DNA from 4 places in the Streptomyces sp. NPDC101181 genome. Region 4 is predicted to be linked to each of the others. Evidence: riboswitches for the same ligand, from Rfam matches in the RefSeq annotation. Region 4 holds a riboswitch; each other region holds the start of a gene.
The links. Region 4 has a riboswitch for cobalamin ahead of metE (5-methyltetrahydropteroyltriglutamate--homocysteine S-methyltransferase). Riboswitches for the same ligand answer to the same signal wherever they lie in the genome.
Positions count from the first base shown of each region.

Region 1 (3,202 bases), on a different contig from region 4:
GTGAGGAGTAGGCGGACGGGGAGGTGTCGGAGGGCTGGTACTTGAAGCCGCCGCCCGGGTTGAACTGCTGGGCGATGAGGAAGTCGACCGGGGTCCTGCCCATCGGGGTGAGGAAGTCCCCGGTCTGCGGGTTGATGCCGCAGGCGTTGAGCCCGGAGACGGCCCAGCCGTTGGAGCTGGTGTTGATGCCGTACATGGCGTTGAACGCGCCGCTGTTGTTGACCAGCTTGCTCTTGAGGAACGCCTTGGCCTGGAGGATGTCGGCGTCGGTGCCGGGCACGCCGGACACGCAGAGCGCGGCCATCGAGGCGCCCGTCATGTCGACGTCGCTCGGCTTGTTCAGCTCGGTGGCGTTGCCCTCGGCCTTGGCGTAGGTCCAGCCGCCGTCGTTGTGCTGGTTGGCCCGGAGGCGGGTGACGACGCGGTCGAGAAGGGCCTGCGGGACGCGCTGGCCGCCCGCCTGGGTTCTCGCGCCCCCCAGGGCGAGGGCGGCGAAGACGGTGCCGTTGTAGTTGGCGGACGGGCCGAAGTAGCCGGCCTCCGCGTTCTGCCAGTAGCCGTAGATGTCGGCGATCAGGTTGCGCGAGGCGGAGACCCGGGCGGGGTCGATCCCGGCGGCGTACGCGTTGAGCGTGCCGCGCTGGTAGTCGGTGACGACGGGGGTGGCGGAGGGCCAGCCGGGGGTGGCCAGGAGGTTGCGGTAGACGGTGCGGGCGTTCTTCGTCGCGTCGCCGCCGGGCGTCACGTCGACGGCGGCCGTTCCGGCGGCGGCGAGGGCGCTGAAGGCCCACTCGTTGGAGAGCCCCGGCCCGGCGTACGAACCGTCGGCGGCCTGGAGGGACTTGACGTACGCCACACCGTTGGTCTTCGAGGTGGCGATCTGGGCGGGCGTGGACGTCGCCGCGGCGGGCAGCGCCGTGAGGACGAACGCCCCCAGCACGGCGGGCGCCACGAGGGCGATCCGGCGGGGCGTACGCGAGGTGCGGGACGTGGCAGAACGGGGCATGGGCCTGCTCCTGAGGATGAGGGGCGCGCGGCACCGCGGCGCCTCCCGGGCCGCACAGGGCAGGGCAGGGCGGGTGGCCGACGCCTGAACGCGTGGGTACGGCTTCTCCTGGTACAGCTGCCGGATGGGCATTCGGGCTCGGGAACGGCCCCCTGCCGCCCCACACCGCTGCGCGTCAGCCCCGGATTCGCACCGGGTTCCCCCACACGGCAGGCCAGGACGCTACCCGAGGCGGCAGGGGTGCGCCAGGGAGGGGCGCGGCGTGCGCCGCGGGGCCCGCCGGGGAGACGCGGAACACCTTGACGCTCTCTTCGAGAGCGTGTTCCAATCCGCCTGATAAGCACTCAGCCCCAGGGGAAGCCGGTCGAAATCCGGCGCTGACCCGCAACCGTGGGCCCGCCACCGCGCGGGCGAGCCGGACTGCCTGGGACCAGGATTTTCAGCGAGAAGCGCCGTCGCGGACTACGGCGTGGTTCGAACAGCTCCCCGTGGGCGGCCCGTTCGGGGCTCGCCCCCGCCGGGTGCCTTCTGCCACGCGGGGCCCGCCCGGACGACACGAGGGGCCGTGGTGGGGACCGCACAGCAACGGAACCGGCATGCCGGGAAGAGGAGACTTCTGTCGTCGGTCTCCGCCATCGCGTTGATCTTCGCCGCGAGCGTCGCCTTCGTGAGCGGGGCCGTCCCGGCGTCGGCCGACCCGGTCGGGGAGTGCACGGCCACCAGGGGAGCGGTCGTCGCGGTGGACTTCGGCCCGTTCGGCGGCGGGGTGGTGCGCGGCTGCGACACCACGCCGACCAGCGGCTACGAACTGCTCCACGAGGGCGGCTTCACCACCGAGGGCACCCAGCACGACGGCGACGGCTTCATCTGCCGGATCGGTGCGGGCTCCTTCAACTCCGGTACGCGGTACCCCACTCCGGCCACCGAGGACTGCGTGCTGACCCCGCAGGCCACCGCCTACTGGTCGTACTGGATCGCCGCTCCCGGCCAGGAGACCTGGTCCTACAGCCCGCTCGGCGCGATGGACCGCAAGCCCAAGGCGGGCGACGTGGACGCCTGGGTGTTCGGCGGCACCGATGTCGGCGGCACCACCGGACGCCCCGACTTCACCCCGGACGAGGTGCGGGCCGGCGGGGGCGGGACACCCGGCCCCACCGGGGGCCCGACGGACGGTCCGAGCGTTCCCGCCGGGGAGATCGACCTGCCCGCCGCCGCCCGCTGGGTGACCGGCCAGCTGCGGGACGACACCCATGTGGCGGACCCGGACACCGGGGCGCACGACGACGTGCTGACCACCGAGGCCGCGTACGCGCTCGCCGCGGCGGGCGGGAGGAGCCCGGCCCTGGACAAGGTGGCCGCCCACCTCACCACCCGGACCGGTCCCTACGCCTACCCGAACGGGACCGACGAGGCGCCCGACGCCCCCGCGGCGGCCCGGCTGGCGCTGCTCGCGGAGATCACCGGGGGCGACCCGCGGGCCTTCGGCGGGCGCGATCTGCTCGGCGACCTCAAGGAGAACGTCTGCCCGGCGGGCCCCGAGTCCGGGGCCCCCACACCCGGCTGCACGGCCAAGGGCGACTTCCGCGGCGCGCAGTACGCGGACGGGCAGGCGCTGTCCGTGCTGGCCCTGCTGCGCGGCGGCGTGGAACCGCCCGCGGCGAGCACGGCCCGGCTGACCCAACTGGTGTGCCAGGACGGCTCGGTGACCAGCATCCTGATCACCCCCGGCGAGAACTGCGACGGCGACCCGGCCACCACCGGACTGGTCGCGCTGGTGCTCGACGAGGCGGGCGGCCAGGACACGGCCGTCGCCAGGACCCGCGCGTACCTGCGGAAGGCCCAGCTGGAGACCGGCGCGTTCCCGGGGTACAACGGCGCGACCACCGGCTCGATCACGGCGACCGCGTACGCGGCGCAGGCGCTGCGCGCGCTCGGTGACGGCGGCGCGGCCGACGCGGCGGTCTCCTGGCTGTCGCGGCAGCAACTGGACGACGGTGGCTTCGGGTTCGAGGAGAGCGCCACCGACGGTGCGCTCTACCCGACCGCGCCCGCCGTGCTCGCGGGGGCGGACACCAGCCTGGTCACGCTGACCGCGAAGCCCGTGGAGCCGACCCTTCCGCCGACCACTCCCCCGACGACCGGGCCCACCACCGCCCCGCCGACGACCCGCCCGCCGGGCGCGGGACCCGACCTGAA
Region 1 covers NZ_JBIWOX010000015.1:172,853-176,054, reverse strand. Annotated here, with positions in the region: gene ACIRRU_RS22230 (hypothetical protein) at 1-1,006, opposite strand, end outside; cobalamin riboswitch at 1,133-1,209, opposite strand; cobalamin riboswitch at 1,315-1,451, shown strand; gene ACIRRU_RS22225 (prenyltransferase/squalene oxidase repeat-containing protein) at 1,575-3,202, shown strand, end outside.
Region 1: linked by a shared signal. The riboswitch ahead of ACIRRU_RS22225 (prenyltransferase/squalene oxidase repeat-containing protein) and the one ahead of metE (5-methyltetrahydropteroyltriglutamate--homocysteine S-methyltransferase) in region 4 are both predicted to bind cobalamin.

Region 2 (3,202 bases), on a different contig from region 4:
GACCGGCGCGATGAAGCCCAAGTCAGCGGTGGCCATGTCCGCCGTTCTCAACCTGGTCGGCGCGTTCCTGTCCGTGGAGGTCGCCAAGACGATCTCCGGCGGGATCGTCGACGAAGACGGCATCAGAACCGAGGTCATCTTCGCGGCGCTCGTCGGCGCCATCCTGTGGAATCTCCTGACCTGGCTGCTGGGCCTGCCGTCCAGCTCCTCCCACGCTCTCTTCGGCGGTCTGATCGGCGCCGCCGTGATGTCGGCGGGATGGTCCTCGATCAACGGCGGCACCGTCGTCACCAAGGTGCTGCTCCCCGCGATCGCCGCCCCGCTGGTCGCGGGCATCGCCGCGATGCTGGCCACCCGGCTGACGTACCGGATCAACCGGAACGTGACCGACCCGAACCAGCGGAAGTCGACCGCCAGGGGCTACCGGGCCGGACAGATCGCCTCCGCCGGGCTCGTCTCGCTCGCCCACGGCACCAACGACGCCCAGAAGACGATGGGGATCATCACGCTGGCCCTGGTGACCAGCGGTGTCCTGGCCCCCGGCTCCAACCCGCCCCTGTGGGTCATCGTCTCCGCCGGTGTCGCCATCGCGCTCGGCACCTACCTCGGCGGCTGGCGCATCATCCGCACCATGGGCAAGGGCCTCACCGACCTCCAGCCGCCGCAGGGCTTCGCCGCTCAGACCAGCGCGGCCACCGTCATCCTGGCCTCCTCGCACCTTGGCTTCTCGCTCTCCACCACCCAGTCCTGCTCGGGTGCCGTGATGGGCGCGGGCCTCGGCCGCAAGGGCGGTGTCGTCCGCTGGTCCACCGCCACCCGGATGTTCGTCGCGTGGGGTCTCACGCTCCCGGCCGCGGGCCTGGTCGGTGCGGGCGCCGAGTTCCTGACCAAGCAGGGCCCCTGGGGTGTCGCGGCCACCGCGGTCATCCTGGTCGGCGGCTCCTTCGCCATCTGGGTGGCCTCGCGCCGCGAACCGGTCGACCACACCAACGTCAACGACACGGACGGCGGTGATGAGCCGCGGGGCGTCGTCACAACCGCCATGGCCGCCGTCGCCCCGCCCCCGGTGGGCGTCCCGGCCGCCGGCCTCACGACCACCATCCCGGCCCCGGCGTCGGCTCCCGACGACCAGGCCCGCCCGCCGGCCACGGTGTAAGGACAGATCCGCATGAAAATCGACTGGGCAGCACTCGCCTCCGTCTTCGGTGTCAGTCTCGTGGTCACCGTCGCTCTGGTCGGCGTCTTCACCCTGGGCATCGTCGCCCTGTCCAAGCTGTCGGCCCCGGCCGGTGACCGCGCCGGAGGCTCCGGCGGATCGGCCGTTGCGGCGCGCACCAGCGCGTACGCCTGCTTCGCGGCGTGCGTGGCGGCGGTCGCGTACGGGATCTACCTGATCGTGGCCTGACGCGCCGGCCGGCGCTCTCCCGCACGTCCTCCGGGCCGGGCACACCGCGTGTGTGCCCGGCCCGGTGTGCGTCCGCCCACACCGGTCCTCCGCAGGTCAACAGCAAGTTGACGGCTGTTCTCGCAGCGTGGTGGACTGCCGGAGCCATTACGGCGACAGCAGAGGAAGCCGGTGCGAATCCGGCGCGGTCCCGCCACTGTCACCGGGGAGCACTCCCCCACTCGGATGTCACGGCCCGTCGAGCACGGGCTGGAAGGCCGGGGGATGTGTGGATCCGGGAGCCAGGAGACTCTCGTCGCCGCTCTCGTCGAACCAGGGCGCGGACCCTGAGACAAGGACGTGACGCCATGCCGGGCCGCCGTGCGCCGCATTCCGTCCCCCCGGACCCCGGAACGCCCCGACCCGCGGCGGGCTGAGCCGTGCGGGCCGATCGCCTCTTCGCGTACGGCGCCACGGCCGGGATGATCGCGGACGCCCTGCTCGGCGACCCCCGGCGGGGCCACCCCGTCGCCGGGTTCGGCCGGGTAGCGGCGCGCGTGGAGTCGCTGCTGTGGCGCGACGACCGGGGCCGGGGCACCCTACACACCCTCGTATGCGCCGGAGGCGCCGTGGGGGCCGCCGCACTGGCCGCCCGCGCGGTGCGCGACCGTCCCGCGCTCGCCGTCGCGCTGACCGCCGCCACCACCTGGTCGGTGGTCGGCGGGACGTCGCTGGGCCGGGAGGCGCGGGCCGTCGGCGGTGCCCTGGCCGCCGGGGACCTGGAGGTGGCCCGGGAGCGGCTGCCGCATCTGTGCGGGCGCGATCCGCACGCCCTGGACGGCCCGGGGATCGCCCGCGCGGTGGTGGAGTCGGTCGCCGAGAACACCTCGGACGCCGTCGTCGGCGCGCTGGTGTGGGGCGCGGTCGGCGGGGTGCCGGGTCTCGTCGGCTTCCGGGCGGTGAACACGCTCGACGCGATGGTCGGCCACCTCTCGCCGCGGTACCGCCGCTACGGCTGGGCCTCGGCCCGTCTGGACGACCTGGCGGGGTGGCCCGGCGCCCGGCTGACCGCCGCGCTGGCGGTGGCGGGCGGCGGACGCCCGGCAAAGGCCCTACGCGCCTGGCGGGCGGACGCACACCGCCACCCGAGCCCGAACGCGGGGCCGGTGGAGGCCGCGTTCGCGGGGGCGCTGGGCGTACGGCTGGGAGGCACGCTGGCGTACGCGGGGCGGGTGGAGCACCGCCCCGTCCTCAACGGGGCGTCCGGCCGGCAGGTCCGCAGCGCCGACATCGAGCGGGCGGTGCGGCTCTCGCGGCGGGTGAGCGCGCTGGCCCTCGGGGTGTGCGTGGCGGGACGCCTGGCCGCCGGGCACCTGGCCGCGGCGCGGAAGCGGAGGCGGGCATGAGCGGCGTGAACGGCGGGGCCGGGCGGAGCCCGGTGCGGGAAGGGGAGCGGGCATGAGCGGTGGCGGGCTGCTGGTCGCGGGGACGACCTCGGACGCGGGCAAGAGCGTCGTCACGGCGGGTATCTGCCGCTGGCTGGTGCGCCGGGGCGTGAAGGTCGCGCCGTTCAAGGCGCAGAACATGTCCCTGAACTCCTTCGTCACCCGCGAGGGCGCGGAGATCGGGCGGGCCCAGGCCATGCAGGCGCAGGCCGCCCGGGTGGAGCCGACGGCCCTGATGAACCCGGTGCTGCTGAAGCCCGGGAGCGACCGCTCCAGCCAGGTCGTCCTGCTGGGCAGGCCGGTCGGCGAGATGAGCGCCCGCGGGTACCACGGGGGCCGTCAGGAGGCGCTGCTGGGGACGGTCACGGACTGC
Region 2 covers NZ_JBIWOX010000025.1:54,826-58,027, forward strand. Annotated here, with positions in the region: gene ACIRRU_RS27985 (anion permease) at 1-1,156, shown strand, start outside; gene ACIRRU_RS27990 (hypothetical protein) at 1,169-1,405, shown strand; cobalamin riboswitch at 1,566-1,697, shown strand; gene ACIRRU_RS27995 (cobalamin biosynthesis protein) at 1,825-2,790, shown strand; gene ACIRRU_RS28000 (cobyric acid synthase) at 2,843-3,202, shown strand, end outside.
Region 2: linked by a shared signal. The riboswitch ahead of ACIRRU_RS27995 (cobalamin biosynthesis protein) and the one ahead of metE (5-methyltetrahydropteroyltriglutamate--homocysteine S-methyltransferase) in region 4 are both predicted to bind cobalamin.

Region 3 (3,202 bases), on a different contig from region 4:
CACAGGTCGACCAGCTCGGGCACGTCCGCCGGGGAGAACAGCGACCACTCGGTGTCCGCGTCGACGCGGCGCATGAACTCGTCCGGGATCCAGTGCGCCAGGTTGAGGTTGTGCGTACGCCGCTGGTCCTCACCGGTGTTGTCACGCAGCTCCAGGAACTCCTCGATGTCCGCGTGCCAGGTCTCCAGGTACACCGCCGCCGCGCCCTTGCGACGGCCGCCCTGGTTCACCGCCGCCACCGAGGCGTCCAGCGTCTTCAGGAACGGCACGATGCCGTTGGAGTGCCCGTTGGTGCCCCGGATCAGCGAACCCCGGGCGCGGATACGGGAGTAGGACAGGCCGATGCCGCCCGCGTGCTTCGAGAGCCGCGCCACCTGGTGGTAGCGGTCGTAGATCGAGTCCAGCTCGTCCTTGGGGGAGTCCAGCAGGTAGCAGGAGGACATCTGCGGGTGCCGGGTGCCGGAGTTGAAGAGCGTGGGGGAGGAGGGGAGGTAGTCCAGCTTGCTCATCAGCCCGTAGAGCGCGGTGACCTCGTCCAGCGCGCGCACCGACTCGTCCTCGGCGAGGCCCGCGGCCACGCGCAGCATGAAGTGCTGCGGGGTCTCGATGACCTGACGGGTGATCGGGTGGCGCAGCAGGTAGCGGCTGTGCAGCGTGCGCAGACCGAAGTAGCCGAAGCGGTCGTCGGCGCCCTCGGCCAGGGTCCGCTCGACCAGCTCGTCCAGCGCCGTGGCGTGCAGCTCGGCGAAGGCGGCGGTGCGGTCGGCGATCAGGCCCTCGCGGTGGCCCACGGCGACCGAGGCGGAGAAGGACGTCGCGCCCTGGCTCGCGGCCTCGTCGGCGATCGAGAGGGTCAGCAGCCGGGCGGCGAGCCGCGAGTACGCCGGGTCCTCGGAGATCAGACCCGCGGCGGCCTCGGTGGCCAGCGAACGCAACTCGGCCTCGTCGGAGCGGGCGTTGCGCCCGCGCAACGCGGCAGCGGCGACCCGTCCGGGGTCGGTGTCGGGCAGATCGACGGTGAGGTCGGTCAGGGTCCGCAGCAGGGCGGTCCCGGGTCCGTCGTTCGAGGCCGTGGTCGACACCGGGGACACCGGAGGCACTGTGGATTCGGTGGCTGAAACCGGATCGGCGGGCGCGATGGTCACAGGGCTTTCCCTCGCTCGGCAGGGGGCCGGCGGCGGGCGGGGAGGCCGGGCAGCGCGAAACCCGGGCAGGGCGGCACTGCTGATGGCATCCACCGGCCTTCCGCGAGGCCCGGACGTCTGGCATCCGGTTCGGTCGATCCGGACGCACTGTCCACAGGTCTTCGGACTTGCAGGTGTGCAAAAGCACACTGATCACACCGTTGCGGGACAGTTCCGGATTCGCACCGGATTCCCCTGCGGCGACAGCGAGGTCGAGCATACATGTGGGGGCCGTCTGATGAAGAAGCCCCCACATGTTGTGTCGGGAGTCTTCTGTTTTCCCCGGAGTTCCGGATTCCCCGCCCGGGATCCGCCCGTCCGGCCCGGGGCCTGGCGACCGTCAGGAGGGCAGAAGAAGGGGCCGCCGCGCCCCTGGGAGAGGTGCGGCGGCCCCGGTGGACCGGCGGGTGCTCAGCAGCAGCGGAAACCCTCGCGAGGGTCCGCCTCGCGCGCGTCGGTGCGGCGGTGCTCGAAGGCGCGGCGGGTCAGGACCGGCGTGTCCGGATCGTGCGCCCGCGCGTGGGCGACGTAGCGGTCGTAGGCCGACTCGCCGGTCAGCTCGCGCACGTACCAACGGATGCGGCCCGCGATGCGGCGGACGTCCTGCACGCTCATCTCCCGCCTCCTCCGTTCAGGTCCGGTCGCCGGTGCCCGCGGTCCTCTGGCCGCCCGCGCCCGCCTCGTCCTTGCGGATGCCGCCCTCGGGGCCGACGCCCGCCGCGACCAGTTCGGCCTTCTCCTCCTTGGTCGCGAACATCGAGGCCGGGGCGACCAGCCGGGACTGGACGAACGGCGTCTCGTGCAGCTTGGCGGACTCCGGGTCGCGGATGGCCCGGAAGCAGACCCGCCCGGCGTCCACCAGGACCACCACGATGAGGATCGCGAAGAGCGCGCTCAGGACGCCGTCGACGGTGGAGTTGGTGACGACGGTCCGCATCTCGTCCATGGTCTTCGCCGGGGCCAGCACCTCACCCGCGTCGATGCCCGCCTGGTACTTGTCGCGCTGGGCGAAGAAGCCGACCTTCACGTCGTCGGAGAAGATCTTCTGCCAGCTCGCGGTGAGCGTGACGGCCACGTCCCAGGCCAGCGGTACCGCGGTGACCCAGGCCCACTTCAGGCGGCCGGACTTGACGAGCAGCGTGGTGCAGACCGCCAGCGCGACGGCGGCCAGCAGCTGGTTGGCGATGCCGAAGAGTGGGAAGAGCTGGTTGATACCGCCCAGCGGGTCGTGCACGCCGACCCAGAGGAAGTAGCCCCAGCCGCCGACGACGACGGCGCTGGCGAACCAGACGCCCGGCTTCCAGCTGACCTCGCGGAACGGCTTGTAGACGTTGCCCAGCATGTCCTGGAGCATGAAGCGCCCGACCCGGGTGCCCGCGTCGACGGTGGTCAGGATGAACAGCGCCTCGAACATGATGGCGAAGTGGTACCAGAACGCCTTCATGGCGGTGCCGCCGACCACCGCGGAGAAGATCTCCGACATACCGAGTGCGAAGGTCGGCGCGCCGCCGGTCCGGGAGAGCAGACTCGCCTCCTCGACGTCCTTGGCCGCTTGGGCCAACGCGTCGGGGGAGATGGAGAAGCCGAAGCCGGCCACGGCCTCGGAGGCGCTCTGGACGCTGTCGCCGATCACCCCGGCCGGGGCGTTGATGGCGAAGTACAGCCCGGGGTCGATGATGCAGGCGGCGATCATCGCCATGATCGCCACGAACGACTCGGTCAGCATCGCCCCGTAGCCGATCATCCGGATCTGGGTCTCCTTCTGGACCATCTTCGGGGTGGTGCCCGAGGAGACCAGGGAGTGGAAGCCGGAGAGCGCGCCGCAGGCGATGGTGATGAAGACGAAGGGGAACATCGAGCCCGCGAAGACGGGCCCCGAGCCGCTGCTCGCGAAGTCGGTGACGGCGGGCATCTTCAGCGTCGGCAGCGAGATGACCACGCCGAGGGCCAGCAGCGCGATCGTGCCGACCTTCATGAAGGTGGAGAGGTAGTCGCGCGGCGCCAGCAGCAGCCACACC
Region 3 covers NZ_JBIWOX010000001.1:546,822-550,023, reverse strand. Annotated here, with positions in the region: gene ACIRRU_RS02320 (ribonucleoside-diphosphate reductase subunit alpha) at 1-1,145, opposite strand, end outside; cobalamin riboswitch at 1,280-1,421, opposite strand; gene ACIRRU_RS02315 (YbdD/YjiX family protein) at 1,596-1,799, opposite strand; gene ACIRRU_RS02310 (carbon starvation CstA family protein) at 1,816-3,202, opposite strand, start outside.
Region 3: linked by a shared signal. The riboswitch ahead of ACIRRU_RS02320 (ribonucleoside-diphosphate reductase subunit alpha) and the one ahead of metE (5-methyltetrahydropteroyltriglutamate--homocysteine S-methyltransferase) in region 4 are both predicted to bind cobalamin.

Region 4 (3,202 bases):
CGTCAGCGGGGGGCGGGCGGTGCGGCGAGCGCGGAGCGGCCCGCCGCCAGCAGGCCGAGCGCGCGGGGGAAGTCGTGCAGCTGCCGGGCCAGGGAGTCGAGGGCCGGGATCATGGACGCGGCGGGCACCCGGCGCGCCGCCAGGATCTCGCGGGTCCAGCCGATGAACACGGTGAACAGGTCGTGGTCGTCCACGTACAGGGCCACGCTGAGGAACTCGACGATGTGGTCGATGTCCTCGGCGGTACGCTCCCGTTGCGCGTCGGTGTAGGCGCGCATCGCCGGGAAGTCCCTCTCCAGATCGGCGATCACCTGCCGGGCCAGGACCTGTTTGTTCGTGATCACGAACGTGTACTCCTGATCGCTCAGGTGCGGCAGGGTGTCCAGCCCCAGGAGTCCCGGAGCCTCCGTCCGCGGGGTCAGTCCGTCCGCCAGGGCGTCGGCCGCGGCGGGCGCGTCGGCCGCCCAGCCCTCGGCTCCCAGCAGCCGGGCGTAGCGGCCGTCGGCGCCGAAGGCCGCGCCGCCGACGAGGACCGGCATCCCCACGCTCTGGCAGGCGCTGATCGCCGCGTGGGCGGCGGGCAGGCGGGTGGGGATCGAGGAGGAGAGCAGCACCGCGTCGGCGTTCCGCTGCTGGATGTGGGCCACCAGGTGGGGAGTGGGGACCTGCGCGCCGAGGTAGTCCACCTCCCATCCCCGCAGGATCAGGGTCTCGGCCACCAGCCGGGCGGGCAGCGCGTGCCATTCGCCCTCGACGCAGGCGACGATGATCCGGCCGCGGGAACGCTCGTGCGGCCGGCGGCGGACCTCGCCGATGAGGGCGGAGATGCACCGGTCGCTGATGGCGCTGGCGCCGTGCTCCTGGGCCACGGTGATCCGGTTGGCGGCCCACTCCGTTCCGACCCGGGCCTGCACCGGGGCGATCACGTTCAGCAGGATGGTCTCGGCCGCGGCGCGTCCGGCCAGTATGTCGCCGTCGCACCCGCCCGCCGCCTCCAGTGCGCGGAGCACGAGGTCGATGGCGCGGGAGGAGTCGCAGGCGACGGCGGTCCGGAACAGCTCGTCACGCAGCCGTCCCAGCGACTCCGTGGCGGGGTGCCTCATGGGGGGAGAGACCATGCGTTTCATCCTCGCATCCCGCGGGGACCGGTCGGCCGCCCGAGTCCCGGCGGCCCCGCCCGTAAGTGACCTCCCTCACATGTCCGATCGTTGGACGCGGCCTCCCGGAGTCCGGGGGCAGCCCGTAGGCTCTCCCGCAGCAGCTGGTTCGCCCTGTCCGCCAGGCGGGGTGTCGCAAGAGGGAACCCGGTGGGAATCCGGGACTGCCCCGCAGCGGTATGTGGGAACGACCGCCGTCATACGCACTGGGTCCACGCAGGGCCCGGGAAGCGACGGCCAGTAGGTGTCCTGACGTCGTCAGGGCGCGCCCGCGAGTCCGAAGACCTGCCAACTGCCCGCGTCCGGACGATTTCGTACGCGGACATTCCGGTGACCTCGAGGGCGGGTCGGCGTACTGCACCAGACGGACGACCGCGCCTGTGCCGCGCGGGGTCGCTTCCGTCCGGTTCGCCATCCCTTCGCACCCTCGTCCGTCTCCGGACCAAGGATTCATCTCGCGAAGGAGAGTTCCGTGACACCGAAGCCCGCAGCCGCGGCAGCACACGCCACCGTGTACGGCTACCCCCGCCAGGGTCAGAACCGTGAACTGAAGAAGGCCGTCGAGGGGTACTGGAAGGGCCGCGTCGACGCGGAGGCCCTGCGGCGGACCGCCGCCGGTCTGCGCCGCACCAACTGGCAGCAGCTCGCCGACGCCGGTGTGGACGAGGTCCCGACCGGTGACTTCTCCTACTACGACCACGTCCTGGACACCAGCGTCATGGTCGGCGCGATCCCGGCGCGGCACCAGGACGCGGTGGACGCGGACGCCCTCGACGGCTACTTCGCGATGGCGCGGGGCACCCAGGACGTCGCTCCGCTGGAGATGACGAAGTGGTTCGACACCAACTACCACTACCTGGTGCCGGAGCTGGGCCCGGACACGGTGTTCACGGCGGACTCCGCCAAGCAGGTCGCGGAGTTCAAGGAGGCCCTGGCGCTCGGCCTCACGCCGCGCCCGGTCCTGGTCGGCCCCGTCACCTACCTGCTGCTCGCCAAGGCGGCCCCCGGTGTCGCCGCCGGATTCGAGCCGCTGACGCTGCTGGACCGGCTGCTGCCGGTGTACGCCGAGGTCCTGGCAGACCTGCGCGCGGCGGGCGCCGAGTGGGTGCAGCTGGACGAGCCCGCGCTCGTCCAGGACCGCACCCCGGCCGAGCTGAACGCCGCCGCCCGCGCCTACCGCGACCTCGGCGCCCTGGCCGACCGGCCCAAGCTGCTGGTGGCCTCCTACTTCGACCAGCTGGGGGACGCCCTCCTCGTTCTCGCCAAGGCGCCGGTCGACGGCCTGGCCCTGGACTTCACGGACGCGGCCGCCGCGAACCTGGCGGCGCTGGCCGCCGCGGGCGGCCTGCCCGGCAAGCGGCTGGTCGCGGGGGTCGTCAACGGCCGCAACATCTGGATCAACGACCTGGAGAAGTCCCTCGCGACCCTCGGCACGCTCCTCGGCCTCGCCGACCGCGTCGACGTCTCCGCCTCCTGCTCCCTGCTCCACGTCCCGCTGGACGCGGACGCCGAACGCGACATCGACCCGCAGATCGCCCGCTGGCTGGCCTTCGCCCGGCAGAAGACCGAAGAGATCGTCACGCTGGCCAGGGGGCTGTCGCGCGGCACCGAGGCCATCGGGGCCGAACTCGCCGCCAACCGGGCCGATCTGGCCTCCCGTACCAACTCGCCCATCACCCATGACCCGGCGGTGCGGGCCCGCACGGCGGCGGTCACCGACGCCGACGGCCGCCGCTCCCAGCCCTACCCGGAACGGGCCGCCGCGCAGCGCGCCCACCTCGGGCTGCCGCTGCTGCCGACGACCACGATCGGGTCGTTCCCGCAGACCACCGAGTTGCGGACCGCCCGCGCCGACCTGCGGGCGGGGCGGATCGACCAGGCCGGCTACGAGGAGCGGATCAAGAACGAGATCCGCGAGGTCCTCTCCTTCCAGGAGAAGGCCGGGATCGACGTCCTGGTGCACGGCGAGCCCGAACGCAACGACATGGTGCAGTACTTCGCCGAGCAGCTCACCGGCTACCTGGCCACCCAGCACGGCTGGGTCC
Region 4 covers NZ_JBIWOX010000030.1:28,106-31,307, reverse strand. Annotated here, with positions in the region: gene ACIRRU_RS29345 (B12-binding domain-containing protein) at 3-1,103, opposite strand; cobalamin riboswitch at 1,246-1,465, shown strand; gene metE (5-methyltetrahydropteroyltriglutamate--homocysteine S-methyltransferase) at 1,630-3,202, shown strand, end outside.